One region of the Streptococcus sp. ST14 genome, then DNA from elsewhere that is predicted to be linked to it. Evidence: predicted binding sites of a transcription regulator. Region 1 holds the regulator's gene; the other holds the start of a gene.
What was found. The regulator CtsR, encoded in region 1, represses protease genes until heat stress. The targets are predictions, from matches to a motif close to TTGGTCAAAAAAGGTCAAANA.
Positions count from the first base shown of each region.

Region 2: the regulator CtsR is predicted to act here: its motif matches at 1,960-1,980, upstream of clpP (ATP-dependent Clp protease proteolytic subunit ClpP).

Region 1 is NZ_JBJUSF010000004.1:29,741-45,186, forward strand. It holds gene glpK (glycerol kinase GlpK) at 25-1,533, opposite strand; gene ACIY19_RS02145 (helix-turn-helix domain-containing protein) at 1,693-3,120, opposite strand; gene hslO (Hsp33 family molecular chaperone HslO) at 3,285-4,157, shown strand; gene dusB (tRNA dihydrouridine synthase DusB) at 4,144-5,124, shown strand; gene ACIY19_RS02160 (hypothetical protein) at 5,190-5,873, opposite strand; gene ACIY19_RS02165 (NUDIX domain-containing protein) at 6,171-6,944, opposite strand; gene pnuC (nicotinamide riboside transporter PnuC) at 6,946-7,725, opposite strand; gene ACIY19_RS02175 (AAA family ATPase) at 7,735-8,793, opposite strand; gene ACIY19_RS02180 (ATP-dependent Clp protease ATP-binding subunit) at 8,939-11,374, opposite strand; gene ACIY19_RS02185 (CtsR family transcriptional regulator) at 11,376-11,834, opposite strand; gene ACIY19_RS02190 (Spy0128 family protein) at 12,006-15,428, opposite strand.
Region 2 is NZ_JBJUSF010000024.1:21,331-26,675, forward strand. It holds gene ACIY19_RS08065 (TetR/AcrR family transcriptional regulator) at 111-668, shown strand; gene ACIY19_RS08070 (deoxycytidylate deaminase) at 687-1,154, shown strand; gene upp (uracil phosphoribosyltransferase) at 1,243-1,872, shown strand; gene clpP (ATP-dependent Clp protease proteolytic subunit ClpP) at 2,052-2,642, shown strand; gene ACIY19_RS08085 (YlbG family protein) at 2,721-2,990, shown strand; gene ACIY19_RS08090 (ABC transporter substrate-binding protein) at 3,079-4,239, shown strand; gene ACIY19_RS08095 (branched-chain amino acid ABC transporter permease) at 4,359-5,228, shown strand; gene ACIY19_RS08100 (branched-chain amino acid ABC transporter permease) at 5,232-5,345, shown strand, end outside.

The DNA of each region.
Region 1 (15,446 bases):
CTAAGTCGCTTTATTCTTCCAGTATTAGTCGTCTACTTCCGCAAAGACTTGCGTTGCTTTTACAGCCTTCTTCCAGCCCTTGTAGAGTTGTTCCTTGCGAGATTCGTTCATCGATGGTTCAAAGAGTTCTCCTGTCTCGTTCAAGAGTTTCAACTCATCCAAGTCTTTCCAATAGCCCACTGACAAACCTGCTAGGAAGGCTGCCCCTAGAGCTGTTGTTTCCAAGTTTTTGGCGCGTGCGATATCGATTCCCAAAATATCAGCTTGGAATTGCATGAGGAAATTGTTCATAGCTGCACCACCGTCTACTTTCAAGACTTGGATAGCTGTCTGCGCATCCACTTGCATCGTATCGATGATATCACGGACTTGATAAGCGATAGATTGAAGAGTTGCCTTGATAAAGTCTTCTTTACTTGTTCCACGAGTTAAGCCAAAGACAGAACCGCGGGCATTTTGGTTCCAGTATGGAGCACCTAGACCTGTAAAGGCTGGAACGACATAAACTTCATCATTGTTGTGAGAATCACGAGCGTATTTTTCAGATTCTGGTGAATTTTCCACCATGCGAAGACCGTCACGAAGCCATTGAATGGCACTTCCTGCGATGAAGATAGAACCTTCTAAGGCATAGTAAACCTTGCCATTGATACCGTAACCAATGGTTGTCAAAAGATTGTTCTCAGACAACTGCATCTCTTCACCAGTATTCATGATGATGAAAGAACCTGTTCCATAAGTATTCTTGACCATACCTGGTTCAAAGGCCAACTGTCCAAAGAGGGCTGCTTGTTGGTCCCCAGCTATACCTGAGATTGGCACTTGTCCACCATAGAAATGGAATGGAGCTGTCTTACCGTAGATTTCAGAGTTAGAACGAACTTCTGGCAACATAGCCTTTGGAATGTTGAGGATTTCCAAAATCTCATCATCCCATTTAAGTTCTTTAATGTTATAAAGCATGGTACGAGCTGCATTTGAGTAGTCCGTCACGTGAGCCGCACCGTCAGTCAATTTCCAAACCAACCAAGTATCGATGGTACCAAAGAGCAATTCCCCTTTTTCTGCTCGCTCTTGAGCACCTTCTACATGATCCAAAATCCAACGAACCTTGGTAGCAGAGAAGTAAGCATCGATGATCAAACCAGTCTTTTCATGGAATTTTTCCACATAACCTTGACTTTTTAGTTGTTCAGCCAAAGGAGCTGTCTGACGTGATTGCCAAACGATAGCATTGTAGATAGGGAGCCCTGTTTTCTTATCCCAGACGACAGTTGTTTCACGCTGGTTGGTAATCCCGATTGCTTCGATTTGATTTGGCTTGACACCACTTTCGATGAAAGCACCCGCAATAACTGACTGAACAGAGTTCCAAATTTCATTGGCATTGTGCTCTACCCAACCTGCCTGAGGGAAAATCTGGGTAAACTCTTTTTGACTCGAGCTAACTTTTTCTCCTTTTTTGTTGAAAATAATGGCACGAGAACTTGTAGTTCCCTGGTCAATGGCCATAATGTATTTTTCTTGTGACATGTGCTGTCCTCCTGATAAAGATCTTGAGGATGTTTCCTCTTTACAGTAACTAGTATACAAAATAAAGCGCTTTCTTATTCATCAACTTTTTTTAATTTTTTAAAAAATGTGAGTAGATTGTGTGAATTTCACAAAAAAGACCTGGAACAACCAAGCCTTTTAAGTGAATAATAACTGACGAATCGCTGCCAAATCTTCCAAATCCAAGTCGTTTTTTAAATAATAAACTGGAGTCTGTTCCTTCTTATGAATCGGGTTATTGGTAACCAGCAAATCATAATGTCGAGTTCGGTCATAGGCTTCAATGGTAATAAAACGATTGTATTCCAAATACCGTTTCAAAATGGCTGCCATCCTTGAAAAGACAAGAAAACCTGATGTCAAATCCAAACCAATCCGCATATGCTGGCCACCATTTTCAGCCATATATTCAATTAACTGGAGCCATTCCCAGAGAATTTTCTTATCCAAATCCGTCCCCTGCTGAAAGGCAGGCAAGGCATGAAAAATCTCCTCTGCCGTTCCCCTAAAATCATGTTCCATCAAAAAATAAGGATGACGATTCTCCAACTGGTACTTGTAGCGGTCCTGTAAAATATAGCCCTTATAGAGATAGACTTGAGCACAAAGCTGACTGAGTTCATAGGTAACGTGATCCTCTGTATAATCACCCAGCAACTCCTCCTTCTTCATTTCTTGAATCAACTGTGTCAGCAAATCGGCCAACTGCCCTCCAAAACCAAGGATATATTCCATAGTATGAAGAGGAAGAATGCGATGAGATAGGAGGAAAGAGAAGAAAATCATCATCTCCCCATCCTCAGTTCCTAGAGGAAGGTGTTGTCCAGCAAAAAAGGACGGAGCCTTTCTCAGCAAACGAAGGTAGAAAATATTGTCAAAATACCCTCGCATTTTCTCTTCTATCACTTGGAACTGACAAGCATTAACCCGAAGACGCTGTTGACTGATATGAGCCCAGAGAACCAAGTCCAATTTCTGACCCGAAGACAAACTTGCACCGCAGATTTCTTCTAAAGTGGCAATCTCCTGTTTTCTCTCTGGTTTCTGCATGTGACCTTCCCATTCCTGACTGGACCAGACCTTGCGGAAAAGACAGAAATAGAAATAGCGAATCTGATGCTCTGGACCTCGCCAACGTCCATTTTGGATAGATAAGTCAAATTCTGACAAAATCTGATTCAAACTAGCTAAGTGGCGACCAAGCGTAGCCTCACTAATCATCAATTCTTGAGCCAGCTGATGGGCTAAAAACTGTTGGTGGTAGAGAAGATAAACAAGAATCTGGTATTTAACAGCATTCTCCAAAAACAAGCTCCGAATATCTCTCCCCTTGGTAGCTGCACCGATTGACAGACGCAGATTTTCATCTTCTAAGGAGATAATCAGCTCTAAGCCACTGTCCAAAGCCTTGTCATTGAGCAGGGTGACATATTTGGTTAGAGTTGCTTTTGAAAATCCTGTTTCCTCCATTACAGCCTTGACGGTCGTCTGAGACTCTTGTAATAGAAAGGAAAGGATTGAAAATTGGCCAGATTCGGCCTTTTCCATCAAATCTCCTAAATACATTTGTTACCCCTTTCATTTTCTACCTTAAGCATAGCATAAATCTTACAAATGCTGAAATAATCTGTTTCTCTTTTTATTTTCATGCTGATTTCCTGGTCCATTATCCTAAAAATCAGCAAACACACGGCTCCCCCTTTGGGCATTTTTATGCTAAAATAGTAGCTATGGATAAAATTATTAAAACAATATCAGAAAGCGGAGCCTTTCGTGCTTTTGTCCTTGATAGCACAGAAACCGTCCGCACTGCTCAAGAAAAACACCAAACCCAAGCTAGCTCAACTGTAGCGCTTGGTCGAACTCTTATCGCTAGCCAGATTCTCGCAGCCAATGAAAAAGGAAATACCAAACTAACAGTGAAGGTACTGGGATCTAGCTCTCTAGGAGCCATTATCACCGTTGCTGATACCAAGGGGAACGTCAAAGGCTACGTTCAAAATCCTGGTGTTGACATCAAAAAGACTGCAACTGGTGAAGTCCTAGTTGGACCTTTTGTTGGAAATGGTCAATTCCTCGTTATCACAGACTACGGTACTGGAAATCCTTACAACTCTATGACTCCCCTCATCTCTGGGGAAATCGGTGAAGACCTGGCCTTTTACCTGACCGAAAGCCAACAAACCCCTTCAGCAGTCGGCCTCAATGTCCTTTTAGACGAAGAAGACAAGGTCAAGGTTGCAGGTGGTTTCCTAGTTCAAGTCTTGCCAGGAGCTAAGGAAGAAGAGATTGCTCGCTTTGAAAAACGCATCCAAGAAATGCCAGCTATCTCAACCCTTCTGGAAAGTGACGACCATATCGAAGCCCTCCTCAAGGCTATCTACGGTGACGAGGCCTACAAGCGTCTTTCTGAAGAAGAAATCCGTTTCCAATGTGACTGTAGCCATGAACGTTTTATGAACGCTCTTTCTAGCCTTCCAAGCTCAGACTTACAGGAAATGAAAGAGGAAGACCATGGGGCAGAAATCACTTGTCAATTCTGCCAAACGACTTACAACTTTGATGAAAACGACCTGGAGGAACTCATTCGTGACAAATCTTAACACACCTTTTATGATTGGCAATGTTGAGATTCCCAATCGTACCGTTTTAGCACCTATGGCTGGCGTGACCAACTCAGCCTTTCGTACTATTGCAAAAGAGCTCGGAGCTGGACTCGTTGTTATGGAAATGGTCTCTGACAAGGGAATCCAATACAACAACGAAAAAACCCTGCACATGCTTCATATCGATGAAGGCGAAAACCCTGTCTCTATCCAACTATTTGGTAGTGATGAAGACAGCCTAGCACGCGCAGCAGAATTCATCCAAGAAAACACCAAAACCGATATCGTGGATATCAACATGGGCTGCCCTGTCAACAAAATCGTGAAGAACGAAGCTGGCGCTATGTGGCTCAAGGATCCAGACAAGATCTACTCTATTATCAACAAGGTCCAATCTGTCCTTGATATCCCCCTCACTGTCAAAATGCGCACTGGCTGGTCTGACCCATCTCTTGCAGTAGAAAATGCCCTCGCTGCTGAAGCAGCAGGTGTTTCTGCCCTCGCCATGCATGGCCGTACCCGTGAACAAATGTATACAGGTCACGCAGACCTCGAGACCCTTCACAAGGTCGCTCAAGCCTTGACCAAGATTCCCTTCATCGCAAACGGTGATATCCGTACTGTCCAAGAAGCCAAGCAACGCATAGAAGAAGTCGGTGCTGACGCAGTCATGATTGGCCGTGCTGCCATGGGAAATCCTTACCTCTTCAACCAAATCAACCATTACTTTGAAACAGGAGAAATTCTCCCTGATTTGACCTTTGAAGACAAGATGAAAATTGCTTACGAACATTTGAAACGCTTGATTAACCTCAAGGGGGAAAACGTAGCTGTTCGTGAATTCCGTGGACTCGCTCCTCACTACCTCCGGGGAACATCTGGTGCAGCCAAACTTCGTGGAGCCATTTCCCAAGCAAGCACCCTGGCTGAGATTGAAGCTCTATTGCAATTAGATAAAGCTTAATACACAAAAAACCGTAACTCACTTGAAGTTTACGGTTTTTTTATCCAAGGAAAACCTAGATACTATTATTGAATCAAGGCAACACTCGAAACTTTACCATCCGCACCTGTTGTAATTTGGATGATTTTTCCTCCACCGATTTTGGCATTATACTTGCCATCATCAAGAGTGTAAGAGTAGCCTCTGATAGAATAGTTTTCTTTCTTTCCATCTGCAGTTTCTACTGTGAATTGCCCCCCTGATGAAACTGTAATGGTTTCGCCATTCGCTCCCTTCCAGTTTCCTGCTGCAGCTGAGAAGTCACCATCCACCATGGTTAAAACTCCCTTGTAGCGTTTGTTGTGTTCTGCTTGCTTGTCTTGAAGTTTGCGGTCAGTTGTTGGATCATAGCTTGACTGGTTAGACTGGGCTTGAGAACCTTGCTGGGTTGACGGAGCCTGAGAAGGGGCTGGTTGACTAGGAGTTGCTTGTTCTTGTCTTGATTCAGGTGCTGGTTTCGCTTGTGACTGATCTGCTGTTGTAGAAGACTGATCAGAAGATGCTTGAGCCTTTTCAGATGAAGCTGAGCTTGAAGATTTTTGAGTTTTGCTTTCTTTGTTAGAAGAAGCTGCTTTAGAACTTGATGATTGACTTGTCTTTGCAGAGCTACTGGTTTGTGTGGTTTCGTTTTTATTTCCACAAGCTCCCAGTAGCAAGGTAGAAGCCAATACAGTCGCTGCTATCAATTTGATATAGGTTTTCTTTTTCATTTTTCTACTCCTTTGTAACATTTTTGAAATGCTAAGAAATCTTTTTGTAATATAATTGTAACATTGGACTTTGAATCTGTCAACTATTTAGAGAAACTATTTTAAAAATTATTCTCTCTACTATCTCTATTCGTAATCGAAACGAAAAAATAGGAAAATTTCCTAGATTAGAGCTATTTTTTTACATCCTACTTTATATAGTCGCTTGCATTGTTCTAAAATAAAAACAGTCGCAACAGCAAAGTAACTTAATAAGGGCAAACAAAAAGGTCGGGAACTTTGTTCCGACCTCGCTTTTTATTTCAATCGATAGGTTTTTCTTGGTTTCTTTTTAGGAACTCGCTTGAGTCCGACTTCTTCTACATATTCGCCGTATTTTACGAGAAAGTTATTGCTGACGATTGGGCGACCGGGGTTGATGAGATTGACTAGTTCAGTTCCTTCGTAAACAGTGAACTCCTCTTCCAGCAGATAAAGGAAGGTCGGATTCCAGTCAAGTCGCCCTTGGATTCGTTTGATGGACTCTTGGATAATGGCATAATGGTCAAAGGCGAAGGCTTGCTCGTCCAACTCCACTCCCTCTAGGAAGCACTTGCCCGTCCGAAAATCCACATCTACAAAAACCACATCCTTAGCATCGTCTCCAGCCTGAACGAGGTCTAAGGCACGACTAGGTAGGTACACCAAGTGGGCAATGGTCACCGTCCAGCCACGTGGATCACGACCGGGGGTCGATACGGTCATCAATTGCTCGATTTTTTCTAAAGGTAGATCGAGATTGACTTCTTCTCTCACCTCGCGCTGACAGGCATGGGCAGCATCTTCTCCCTTGTCCATAAAGCCTCCAACTAAGGCCAAACAGTTTTGATAAGGGTGGGCCTTGCGACGGATCAGTAAGAGCTTGATCTTTCCTTCGACAAAGCAGTAAGCCACCATATCTACTGTCACACTTGGTTTTTCATATTGAGGGAGTTCCTGCTTGTAGTACCAGTCTAAAAACTCCTCCTGACTGGCATGAATTTCAAAATATTCTTTTTCCGTCATCCCTGCTGGAATCTTTATGTCTGCCATCTTATGCCTCCTTTCGAACTGCCTTGGTCCATTGGTACCATCCCACTAGACTATTGAGCGTGTAAACCCAGTACATCCCTTGGATGTGGATGTTTTCACCCCACCAGAGGTAGATACTAAAGAGATTGGTTGCAATCCAGAAAATCCATTGCTCACGATAGAGACGTGTCATCAAGAGCTGACCAACACCATTGGTCGCATCGGTTACACTATCACGGAAAGGGCGAGCACTATTGATACTTTGATAAGCCAAGCCCATGCCAATCCAAATGATAACAGTCAAGACCAAGTACTTGAGCCAGTCAAGAACAGATAATTTCTTAGCTTCAAAGTGGGATTCTTCTGGTTTTCCTTGGTCATTGATACGATTGGACAACCAAGCATAGAGACCAATCGGCTGCATGACAAAGAAGTAAACAGTCGTCAAGACTTCGCCATAAAAAGTCGCATTCATGGCCAAAATCAAATAGATAGCCGAGTTAATAGCCCCAAAGAGATAATTGCTTGCACGCCCTTCTGCTACCAAGATAACACAGACAATCCCAGTCCAAGATGCAAACAAGCTCAACCAGTCATGGCTTTCTGTATTTTGTGTGAACTCCAAGATCAAAGGAACACTTGACAAGGCGATGAGATACAACCACTGGAAAAGACTACGGCCGACAAAGAGATCTTTCCAGAGCAGGCGCATGATTCCTGCAAAACCGATCTTTCGGGCTTCTGCATGGACATTTTTAAAGTTTTCGATAAATTGTGTGATTTTTTTAGTTACTGTTTTCATAATTTTCTCCTAATCTGCTTGGTAAATGGTATCTATAGCCACTTTGGCTGCTTCATAATTGCCTAGGTAATCCTCAGCTAGATAAACTAAAGGAATGGTGGTTAAATATCGCTCTCTCATCTGGTCCAAATGCTGGGAAAAACTGTGACGAATATGGTCTTCTGCCATGGTCATATCTCTAAACCCGTCATTGACATAGGAGCCTACAGGTTGCACAAAGAGAATCAAGTCCCATTTTTCCTTAGCCAAGATCGAAACAAAGAGATTGTCAAAGGTTTCTCCTGATAAGTCCCCTTGATCCTCTGTCTCCATGTAATAGTCATAGTAGCCCTTAGTTACTAAGGAGTTTGTGTCAGCTATCACTAGGCCTCGATTGGCATTACTGTCAATTAACTTAGAGGTCTGGTCATACTGCCCTAAAAGGAGATAGTAGTAATCCTTTGGAGTCAATTCATCGTCGCGGACATTGTTTTTGATCTGGTACTCACGTGCGTATTCCAGGCTGACCGGCGCATCGTAATACCTTGCCAAATCCTTGGCTAGAGTAGTCTTCCCATTGCTGGCACTTCCCATAATCAACACTTTCTTAGTAAACTGACGACGGAAGGGCTGAGCGATGTATTTCCAATATTTGCTTGGATTTTCTCGAATCATAGTCGCTGAGATTCCAAACTTTCTTTCTTGCAAGACAGTGCCAAATCCACGATTAGATAATTCTTGCTGGTAGTCACGTTCTCCCACAAAAAAGATCAGTTCTTGCTGGGCTTCATCGTAGGAAATCTCCGATAACATCTGGTCCAACCACTCCTGCCAGCCCATAGGATAACGGGGAAGGTTGGTCTCATCCAGTTTGCAGACAGAGGTCAACTCATCGTCACGAAAAGCCTCTCTGATATAGCGAAATCTTTTTTGAAGAGTTAAGCCTATCTGCTCCCCTCGGTCTCCCTCATAGCCTGAAACAACTACCCAGACCTGATCACACTGACGCTTCGCTCGCTGGATTAAATCGATATGCCCCTGATGAAGAGGGGCAAAGGTTCCAAATACGACTGCTGTTTTCTTTTTCATAAACGTTTTGCCTTTTTATAATTTTTGATATTTTTATTTTATATGTTTTTATTATATACTATATTTTTGTTTTGTCAATAGTTTTTTATTATTTTTTATAAAAAGGTGATGAAAAAGAATCAGGATTCCTCCTGATTCTCTAGTTTTAAGCAATATCAAATTTCAATTGTCCAGCTTTTACACCAATTTTGAGGGTCTTACCTGCTACCAGTTCTCCCTTGAGAAGGAGTTCTGCTAGCTTGTCTTCCACTTCTGTTTGCAGGGTTCTGCGAAGTGGACGGGCTCCCATTTCTGGATTGTAGCCTTGACTAGCTAGTAACTTCAGTGCCGAAGCTTGCAGTTTCAAGTCAATTCCCTTCTCTTCCAGGCTAGCAATCAACGGTTTAACCATGATCTTGACAATTTCCTGCATGTGGTCGCTATCCAAGCTATGGAAGACCACCTTTTCATCAATACGGTTGATAAACTCTGGTCGATAAGCTTTTTTCAACTCTTCGAAGATGCGTTTTTCCATATTCTCATGGTCAAAACGAATGTCCTTGGCCCCAAAACCAACTGTCTTGTCATCACGAAGGGCTGTCGCACCAAGGTTTGACGTCATGATGATAATGGTATTTGAAAAGTCAACCTTGCGTCCCTTGTTATCTGTCAAGACACCGTCGTCCAAGACTTGCAAGAGGACATTAAAGATGTCTGGGTGGGCCTTCTCTACCTCGTCAAAGAGGAGTACGGAGTATGGTTTATTGCGGACCTTCTCAGTCAACTCCCCCCCTTCTTCGTAGCCCACATAGCCCGGAGGAGCTCCATTGAGACGGCTGGCTGCGAATTTCTCCATATACTCACTCATATCAAAGCGGATAAGGGCTGATTCGTCATCAAAGAGAACTTCTGCCAATGCCTTGGCCAATTCGGTCTTCCCGACACCCGTCGGTCCTAGGAACATAAAGGAACCAATCGGACGCTTGTGGCTGCGAATTCCTGACTGGTTGCGGCGAATGGCACGGCTAATACTTGAAACAGCTTGATCTTGACCGATGACACGTTTGTGCAGTTCCGCTTCGAGGTTAAGGTACTTCTTAGCAACTGTTTGCGTCAGTTTTTGGACTGGAATCCCTGACAAGCGACTCAAGGTGGTCAAAATATCGGATTCTGTCACCAAGTCTTTATAGACAGGGACCTCCTGCTCTTTTGCGATTAGCTGGCCTGCTTGTTTCCACTTGCCATCCATCAAGGCCTTGTCAGCTGGACTCAAGTCGGATTCGTCCATTCTCACATGCTTGGATTTGTTTTGCACAGTTGCTGCTGCCTCATCCAAGAGGTCGATAGCAGAGTCTGGCAAGTGACGACTGGTCAGGTAACGATGTGCCATCTTAACAGCTGTTTCGACAGCTTCATCTGTGATTTTCACACGGTGGTGTTTCTCATAGGTAGCCTTCAAACCTTGCAAAATCGTCATGCTATCAGCTAAACTTGGCTCTTCAATCGTAACTTTGGCAAAACGACGAGAAAGAGCTGCGTCTTTTTCGATGTGTTTTTGGTATTCTTCCTGAGTGGTTGCACCAACCGTTCTCAAAGTTCCACGAGCCAAGGCTGGCTTCAAGATATTGGCCGCATCCAAAGTCGAATCAATACCGCTACCAGAACCCATGATGGTGTGGAGTTCATCGATAAAGAGGATAACTTTGCCATCTTCCTCGATATCCTTGATGATATTGTTCATACGCTCTTCAAAATCTCCACGGAAACGTGTCCCCGCAACAACATTCATCAAATCAAGTTCCAAAACGCGCATTTTAGCCATTTCCGCAGGTACATCCCCACTAGCAATACGCTGAGCAAGTCCAAGGGCCAGAGCTGTTTTCCCGACACCAGCATCTCCAACCAAGACCGGATTGTTCTTGGTCTTCCGACTCAAAATCTGAATCATACGTGAGATTTCCTTGTCACGACCGATAACTGGCTCTAACTTGCCAGAGCGCGCTTGCTCTGTCAAATCATGCGTGTAATCCTCTAGACCACCACTTGGATTCTGAGGCATGCCGCCCATCATATTGGCCATGGAATTTTGCTTGTCTGCTACCGTGCGATGGCGTTGACGCAAAGCCTTAAGGTCTTCTCTTGTCCAACCTGCACGTTCCTCTAAATTGCGACGAAGAGCAGCAATTCTGACCTGATCTTTCTGATCTTCATAAGAAAAACCTGCTCTCTCCAAGATGCGAGTCGCCAAGGCATTGCCATCATGCAAAATCGCATAGAGGACATGCTCTGTCCCTAGCACCTTAGCATGGACCACTGAAGCCACATACTCTGCTTCTGCAAAGAGAATCTCCAAACGATGGGAAAAGGGCAATTCTGTAAAGGTTTCGTCTTGGCTATAGGCCGTTTCAGTCAGCTCTAACGCAACCTCTTCTAAACGGTCCATCTCGTATGGATAATCGTTTAAAGTCGCACCTGCCACACTGTAACTGTGATTGGACATGGCAATCAATAAATGCCAAGACTCTAGGTAATGGGCTCCAAAATGGCTCGCAACCATGTAGGCACTTTCGATACATTCATTCAATGCTTTTGAATAGTTCATCTTACTTCTCTTTTCTATCTACCTCTTGCAATAGCTGTCGGAGCATATTGGCACGGACAACTGAGGATTCTTCTCCTAGGACACGATCTGTTGCTACAGAAGTCAGCAAGGTCATTTCCTGCTTGGTCATCAAGTCCTGCTCCACCAAAAGCTGGAGAATATCCTCATAAATCTCCTGACTAACTCGCTCACCAATCGAGTAAAGCAAATCGCGGAGCATCTCATGATGATTGGAAAACTCAATCCGTCCGATACGAATGTAGCCTCCGCCACCACGCTTGCTCTCAACCAAATAACCTCTGCTTTCAGTAAAACGTGTCTTGATGACATAGTTGATCTGACTTGGCACAACCTGAAAGGTATCTGCCAACTGGCTCCGCTGCAATTCCACGATACCAGACTGGTCTAAAATCGCCTTGATATAGGCTTCGATATGATCTGATGTATTTTTAAATCTCATAGTAAATCAAACTCCTTCTTTGAACCTTGACTATCTTTGACTATTATACCGAAATTTTTGATTTTTTTAAAGGAAAAGGGAGCGAGTTGCGAAGATTATTATAAACTACCCAAAACAAAAAGATGGGACCGTAAAACGGTCACCATCATTTTGCTTTATTCAAAGTTAAGATTAGTCAACTTTTTTAGCACGGTATACAAGTCCTGCCAAAGCTGCAAGAACTAGACCAAGAATAGTAGAGAATGCTGTAAAGTCTGCTCCACCAGTGTTTGGCAAATCTCCCTTAGGTTGTTCACCCTTAGGATCTTCCTTAGGTTCTTCTTTTTTCGGTTCAGTATACGTGTTAGTGATTGTTGGGTTGTTACCTGTAACTGTTGTTACAAGTTGGCCTGCAGCATTATCTGTCACTTTTACTGTCACTTCGTAAGAATTTTCATCATATTTGATATTCTTATCGTCACCTTTTACTTCAGTAATAGTGTAAGTGTGCTCACCTGCTGCTGCGTACTTAATTGCTTTGAAAGTAACAGTACCGTCTGCAGCGTTTGTAGCTGTTTCGATTACTTCGTTACCTTCTTTAAGTTCAAACTTAAACTGACCTGCTACAAGTTCTTTTTTACCATTCAAGACTTTCTTAGCTGTTAAGTTTACTTGTGTTGAAGACGCGACATAAGTGTTTGTGAAGGTTGGGTTGTTGTCAGTTACAGTCGCAACAAGTTGACCTTGACCATTATCTGTAACTTTTACTGTTACATTGTGAGTAGATTTATCGTATGTCACACCTGCTTCGTTACCTGCTTTTTCAGAGATAGTGTAAGTGTGGCTACCTGCTTCTTTGTATTCGATACCTTCGAAAGCAACAGTTCCGTCTGCAGCATTTTTAGCTGTTCCGATTACTTTGTCACCTTCTTTAAGTTCAAACTCATATTTGCCTGCTTCAAGGGCTTTACCTTCTAAGACTTTCTTAGCGGTAATATTTACAGTTGTTGAAGCTGCTTTATATGTGTTGGTGAAGGTTGGGTTGTTACCTGTAACAGTTGCAACAAGTTGACCTGCACCGTCATCTTTAACGTTCACCTTAACTTCGTGTTTGGCAGTATCGTATGTCACACCTGCTTCGCTACCTGCTTTTTCAGTGATAGTGTAAGTGTGGTCGCCTGCTTCATTGAACTCAATTTCTTTGAAAGTAACAGTGCCGTCTGCAGCATTTTTAGCTGTTGCAACGACTTTGTCACCTTCTTTAAGTTCAAACTCATATTTACCAGCTTCTAGAGCTTTACCATTCAAGACTTTAGTAGCCGTGATAGTAGCTGTTGTTGTAGCTGCTTTGTAAGTATTGGTGAAGGTTGGGTTGTTGTCAGTTACAGTCGCAACAAGTTCGCCTGCACCGTTATCAACAACTGCAACTGTCACTTCATGTGTAGCAGTGTCGTATGTCACACCTGCTTCGCTACCTGCTTTTTCAGTAATTGTGTAAGTGTGAGGGCCTGCAGCATCATAGCTGATTGCTGGGAAAGTAACAGTACCGTCTGCTGCGTTTTTAGCTGTCGCAACGACTTTGTCACCTTCTTTAAGTTCGAATTCGTATTTGTCAGCTTCTAGAGCTTTACCGTTCAAGACTTTAGTAGCTGTGATAGTAGCTGTTGTTGTAGCTGCTTTGTAAGTATTGGTGAAGGTTGGGTTGTTGTCTTTTACATCTGCAACAAGTTCACCTTGTCCATTATCTGTAACGTTTACTGTTACTTCGTGTTTAGCAGTGTCGTATGTCACACCTTTTTCACTACCAGCTTTTTCAGTAATTGTGTAAGTGTGAGGGCCTGCAGCATCATAGCTGATTACTGGGAAAGTAACAGTACCGTCTGCAGCATTCTTAGCTGTTGCGACTACTTTGTTGCCTTCTTTAAGTTCAAACTCATATTTGTCTGCTTCAAGCGCTTTACCATTCAAGACTTTAGTAGCTGTGATGGTAGCTTTTGCTGGTTTAGCTTTATAAACGTTCGTGAAAGTAAGGTTGTCTGCGCCTGTTGCAGTTGCAACAAGTTGACCTTGGCCGTTATCTTTAACGACTACTGTTACTTCATAAGCATTTGGATCGTATTCAACTCCGGCTACATCACCTGCTTTTTCAGAGATAGTGAATGTACGAGTTTCTTCTTTTGTGAAGGTAAGTTCTGGGAATTGAATCTTACCGTTTGCATCGTTTGAAACAGTGTGGAGAACTGTTCCATTTTCTTTCAACTCAAATTCAAATTGGCCAGCCTCGATAGCTTTACCGTTCAAGACTTTCTTAGCTTCAAGTTGAAGTTTTGCTTCTTTAGCAGCGTATGTGTTTGTAAATTCTTTCTTAGAATCTTTATATTTAACACTTGCAATCTTTTGACCATACACGTTTGCTACAGTAACTTCTGCTTCAAGTACTGAATCATCGTATGTATAGCCAGGTTTGTTGTCATTTACTTCTTTAATTTGGTATTTGAATGTACCTTCATTAGAGAATTTAACTGCTGGGAATTTAACATTTCCTTCAGCATCGTTTTTAGCTTCAGTTACAGAACCATCTGGAGCAATCAATTGGAAAGTAAATGCATCTGCCTCAAGAGTTTTTCCTTCAAGTTTTTTCTTAACTTGGAATTCAACCTCATCAGACTTCGCACCTGAACCGATACCTTCTGTAGTTGTCAAAGCAGCAAATCCATGAACATCAAATGTTTCTTGATCGGTTGTCGCTTTTACATCGTTAAATGCTTTTTTAGTTGCATTGTCAACTGGAGCAGTTAGACGAGTTTTATATAGAATATAGAGACCTTGTCCGTCCATTGTACCATCACCGTTTGGAGTGATTGTAAAGTGATTTCCATCAACAACGTTGATATGGGCAGCTTCTAGTCTTGGACGAGCTTCAGCTTTGTTCCACTCAGTAAAGTAGTAACCAGTAATTTCACTTGCAAGAACTTGTCCTTCTGGAATAGTATCTTCGAGTTTAACCCCTGTGTAAGATTTTGCATAGCGGTTAACACGGATACGCCAGTTTACATAGTTAGGATCGTCTGAGTCTTGAACTCCCCATTTAGTAAATCCAGTTGGGTCATCATCTGGGACGATACGAGTCAAAGTGTAAACTTGGTCACCTGGGATATTAATTTGATAAGGAGTGTTTAGTTTAACACTATCTGCCCAAACGACTGTAAACAGGGCAGTAATCTCCTTGTTCTCTGACAAATTAGCAAAGTAAGCAGCATTTGTCACTTTGACAGTAGCTGTGTTATCTGCTTTACTAGTTGTCAATTCAGCAATAGTTGTTTGCCCATCTGGTGCTTTCAATTCCGTAGTAGAATCTTTTTCAATTTTAAATTCGTTTGGAACATGATACACCATGTAATCCCCATCTTTGAGGGTTACATCATTTGGGAAACTATAAGTTGGTTGAAGATAGAATTTACCTTCCCCGTACTTAGCGCCATCAACAAGTTTGTTATTGTTGATTTTTGAAACAGTTTTCATTGTGTAACTGCTCGCTGGTAGTTCCTCCGCTTTAACAACATTGCTAACTTTAAGTGCAGGCAAAAAGACCGACACAACCAGCAGCAAAGCCATCAAGCCATGAAAGAGTTT
Region 2 (5,345 bases), on a different contig from region 1:
TTTGTCACTTATACATTGACAAAGGTTCTGTCTTTTTTTACAATTATATCATGAAAGCCCTTGAAACAAAAGTACCACCTCTCTGTTGTCACAAGTAGAAAGAAATTGTTATGTCTGAACGTAAAATATCTGAAAAATCTCTTGAAAATCTCAGAAAATCAAATCAAGAATCCAATTTTTTAACCAGAGAAGCAATCGAGACGGCTCTTTTGCAACTTCTAGAGAAAAAAGATTTGGCCAAGATTAGCATTTCGGAGCTGGTCAAACGGGCTGGCGTCTCTCGTGCCGCCTTCTATCGTAACTATGACTCCAAAGAAGAGATTTTGGAAAGCGTCTTTAAACGCAGTGTCCATAACATTATGGAACAGTTGAGCCACTACGATGTCAAAACTGATCTTTATCTAGTCTGGGTTCACCTTTTCCGCGCAGCTAAGAAAGAAGCCAAGGTTATCCAACTTGCTCTGGATTACCATTTGGAAAAGATTTTTGTCCAAGCCATGCAGGAATTTCTAGAAAAATACCACGGAAAGTCAAAAGGCGTTAGTAGCTACCTTCATTCCTTTTGGAGTTCTGCCATCGTATCGGTTCTGCTCAAATGGATCAAGGATGGCATGAAGGTTCCAGCTGAAAAGATTGCAGATTTACGCTTGCCATTTTTCAAAAAATAGGGAATAAGGAGAATACTTATGACAGAAAAAAGACTGGCTTGGGATGAGTACTTTGCAGCCCAGGCCTTACTGATTGCCAATCGTTCAACCTGTAAACGTGCCAAGGTGGGAGCTGTTCTCGTTAAGGACAATAAAGTCATTTCAACAGGCTACAATGGTTCCGTATCAGGAACGGAGCACTGTATTGACCACGAATGTTTAGTCATTGAAGGACACTGTGTTCGAACCCTTCACGCCGAGGTCAATGCCGTCTTGCAAGGGGCTGAACGAGGGGTTCCCAGAGGATTTACAGCCTATGTGACCCATTTCCCTTGTCTGAACTGCACCAAACAACTGCTTCAAGTTGGTTGTAAGCGCGTGGTTTATATCAACCAGTACCGAATGGATGACTATGCCCAGTACCTTTATCAAGAAAAAGGCACCGAGTTAACCCATTTACCATTAGAGACTGTTCAGACAGCTCTTCAAGAGGCAGATTTGATTTAAAAATTAATAAAAATAAATGGTTTAGAAAGCTTTTTAAACCGTTTTTTGATATAATAAGAAGAATAAATTGAAAGAAGGAACTCAGAAAATGGGAAAAATTGAAGTCATTAATCATCCACTCATTCAACACAAATTGTCAATCTTGCGACGTACAGATACTTCTACAAAAGCTTTTCGTGAGCTAGTAGATGAGATTGCGATGTTGATGGGATATGAAGTACTTCGTGATCTTCCACTTGAAGACGTGGAAATCGAAACACCTATCACAAAGACCGTTCAAAAACAATTGGCTGGTAAAAAATTGGCGATTGTCCCAATCTTGCGTGCAGGTATCGGGATGGTAGATGGCCTCTTGAGCTTGGTTCCAGCAGCCAAAGTTGGACACATCGGTATGTACCGTGATGAAGAAACCCTTCAACCAGTTGAATACTTGGTGAAATTGCCTGAGGATATTGACCAACGTCAAATCTTTGTCGTTGATCCAATGTTGGCAACAGGTGGCTCAGCAATCTTGGCAGTAGATTCCCTTAAAAAACGAGGCGCTTCAAATATCAAGTTTGTCTGCCTAGTATCTGCTCCAGAAGGTGTGAAAGCTTTTCAAGAAGCACACCCAGATGTAGAAATCTTTACAGCAGCCTTGGATGAACGCTTGAACGAACACGGTTATATCGTTCCAGGTCTTGGAGATGCTGGAGACCGCTTGTTCGGTACTAAATAAAATCCCAAAGTAAATAGTGAAACTAGAAGTTCGTTTTTGACTTGAAAGGAGGTTGAGTTTTTGTTTCTGTTTAGAGAATAGAGCAAAAATTTGACCTTTTTTGACCAAAAAGATATAATAGTTTTGTATTGAGTCGTAAGACTAAGAAAATTCAACATAAAACATAAAAGGAGAAATGAATGATTCCTGTAGTTATTGAACAAACAAGCCGTGGAGAACGTTCCTATGACATTTACTCTCGTCTTCTGAAAGACCGCATCATCATGCTAACAGGTCCAGTTGAAGACAACATGGCCAACTCCGTTATTGCTCAGTTGCTCTTCTTGGATGCCCAAGACAGCACAAAAGATATTTACCTTTATGTCAACACACCTGGAGGATCTGTTTCAGCTGGTTTGGCAATCGTTGATACCATGAACTTTATCAAGGCAGATGTCCAAACAATCGTTATGGGGATGGCTGCATCCATGGGGACTGTCATTGCATCAAGTGGCGCAAAAGGCAAACGTTTCATGCTTCCAAATGCAGAGTACATGATTCACCAACCAATGGGTGGTACAGGTGGTGGTACCCAACAGACAGATATGGCAATCGCTGCAGAGCACTTGCTCAAAACTCGTAGGACATTGGAGCAAATCCTTGCAGATAACTCTGGTAAATCAGTCGAGCAAATTCATGCAGATGCGGAACGTGATTACTGGATGAGTGCCCAAGAAACACTTGAATATGGCTTTATTGATGAAATCATGGCCAACAATTCTTTAAGCTAAGCAACCTAGAAAGCAAACTCGACGGAGTTTGCTTTTTTTGGTATAATAGGGGAAGATTTCTTAGAAAGAGGATCCCTCATGTTTGAAAAAACAAATCGATCAGGATTAATCATCTATCTCTACTATAATCGAGATGCAAAAAAAATTCAGGAATACGGTGATATCTGTTACCACTCCAAAAAACATCGTTACTTGCAACTCTATGTTCCAACTGAGGAGCTAGATGACTTGGTTGAGAGATTAGGTAAGGAAAGATATATCAAGAAAATTAGACGTTGCCATATTCAAGAGCTAGAAACTCCCTTCGTTGGCAATCTCTATCGGACTGAAGAAAACGTTATCATTTAAAAAAGTTAAACAAATACATTGACAATTTTCTGATAATTCGGTATATTCTTAACATACAATTTTTGAAACAACTATAAGGAGATTAAAAATGAAGAAAAAATTTGCCCTATCTTTTGTGGCTCTTGCTAGTGTGGCTCTTCTTGCTGCCTGTGGAGAGGTCAAGTCAGGAGCGTCAAACACAACTGGAAATCCAGTAGACGAAAAAACAATTAAAATCGGTTTTAACTTTGAAGAGACAGGTGCTGTGGCAGCTTACGGTACAGCCGAACAAAAAGGTGCCCAACTTGCTGTAGACGAAATCAACGCTGCAGGTGGAATTGATGGAAAACAAATCGAAGTTGTGAACAAAGACAACAAGTCAGAAACTGCTGAAGCAGCTTCTGTTACAACAAACCTTGTTACCCAATCAAAAGTAGCAGCTATTGTAGGACCTGCGACATCTGGTGCAACTGCTGCAGCTGTAGCTAACGCTACTAAAGCTGGAGTGCCATTGATTTCACCAAGTGCTACTCAAGACGGTTTGACTAAAGGTCAAGATTACCTCTTTATCGGAACATTCCAAGATAGCTTCCAAGGGAAGATTATCTCTAACTATGTCACAAACAAGTTGAATGCTAAGAAGGTTGTTCTTTATACTGACAACGCTAGTGACTATGCTAAAGGTATTGCTAAATCTTTCCGCGAAGCCTACAAGGGTGAGATTGTAGCAGATGAAACGTTTGTAGCAGGTGATACTGACTTCCAAGCAGCCCTTACTAAAATGAAAGACAAAGAGTTTGATGCTATCGTTGTTCCAGGTTACTACACAGAAGCTGGTAAAATTGTAAACCAAGCTCGTGGTATGGGAATTGATAAACCAATCATTGGTGGTGATGGATTTAACGGTGAAGAATTTGTTCAACAAGCAACTGCTGAAAGAGCATCAAACATTTACTTCATCTCTGGATTCTCAACTACAGTTGATGTTTCTGCAAAAGCTAAAGCTTTCCTTGAAGCATACCGTGCTAAATACAACGAAGAGCCTTCAACATTCTCAGCTTTAGCCTATGACTCAGTTTACCTAGTAGCAAATGCTGCAAAAGGTGCTAAAAACTCAGGTGAAATCAAGGACAACCTTGCTAAAACCAAAGATTTTGATGGTGTAACTGGTCAGACAAGCTTTGATGCTGACCACAATACAGTGAAAACTGCTTACATGATGACCATGAACAATGGTAAAGTTGAAGAAGCAGAAGTTGTAAAACCATAACATTAGAATAGTAATTGAAATGGGGAATGAGCCTTTGACTCACTCCCTGTTTCGGTGTTTATGAACTTGTGAAAATAATGAAATTTTCTAAAAAATAAGGATAGAAAAGAGTGAATGCTATGCTCCAACAACTTGTGAATGGTCTAATTCTGGGTAGTGTTTATGCACTTTTGGCTCTGGGTTATACCATGGTTTATGGAATTATCAAACTCATCAACTTCGCCCATGGCGATATTTACATGATGGGTGCCTTTATTGGTTACTTTTTGATTAATTCTTTCCAAATGGATTTCTTTTTAGCTTTAATTATTTCAATGGCAGGGACCGCATTGCTTGGTGTTGTGATTGAGTTTCTTGCCTACCGTCCTTTACGACACTCTACACGTATTGCTGTATTGATTACTGCCATCGGAGTGTCTTTCCTACTGGAATACGGAATGGTTTATTTAGTAGGTGCTAATACTCGTGCCTTCCCTCAAGCAATTGAAACAGTCCGCTTTGACTTGGGACCAATTAGCTTGACAAACGTTCAATTGATGATTTTAGCAGTTTCTGTACTCTTGATGGTTTTATTGCAATTGATCGTCCAAAAAACAAAAATGGGGAAAGCCATGCGTGCGGTATCAGTTGATAGTGACGCAGCTCAATTGATGGGAATTAATGTAAATCGTACAATCAGCTTTACCTTTGCTTTGGGTTCAGCCCTTGCTGGTGCAGCAGGTGTCCTCATTGCCCTTTACTACAACTCTCTTGAACCTTTGATGGGTGTGACTCCAGGTCTGAAATCATTCGTTGCGGCCGTACTCGGTGGTATCGGGATTATTCCTGGTGCAGCTCTAGGGGGATTTGTAATTGGCTTGTTGGAAACATTTGCTACTGCCTTCGGTATGTCTGATTTCCGTGATGCTATCGTATATGGAATCTTGCTTTTGATTCTGATTGTTCGACCTGCAGGTATCCTTGGTAAGAATGTGAAAGAGAAGGTGTAAACAATGAAGACAAATCTTAAAGTAAATACTCTCTGGTTATTCCTTCTGTTAGCGGGTTATGGATTGATTACTGTACTGGTTTCTGCTGGTGTTCTCAATCTATTCCATGTCCAAATT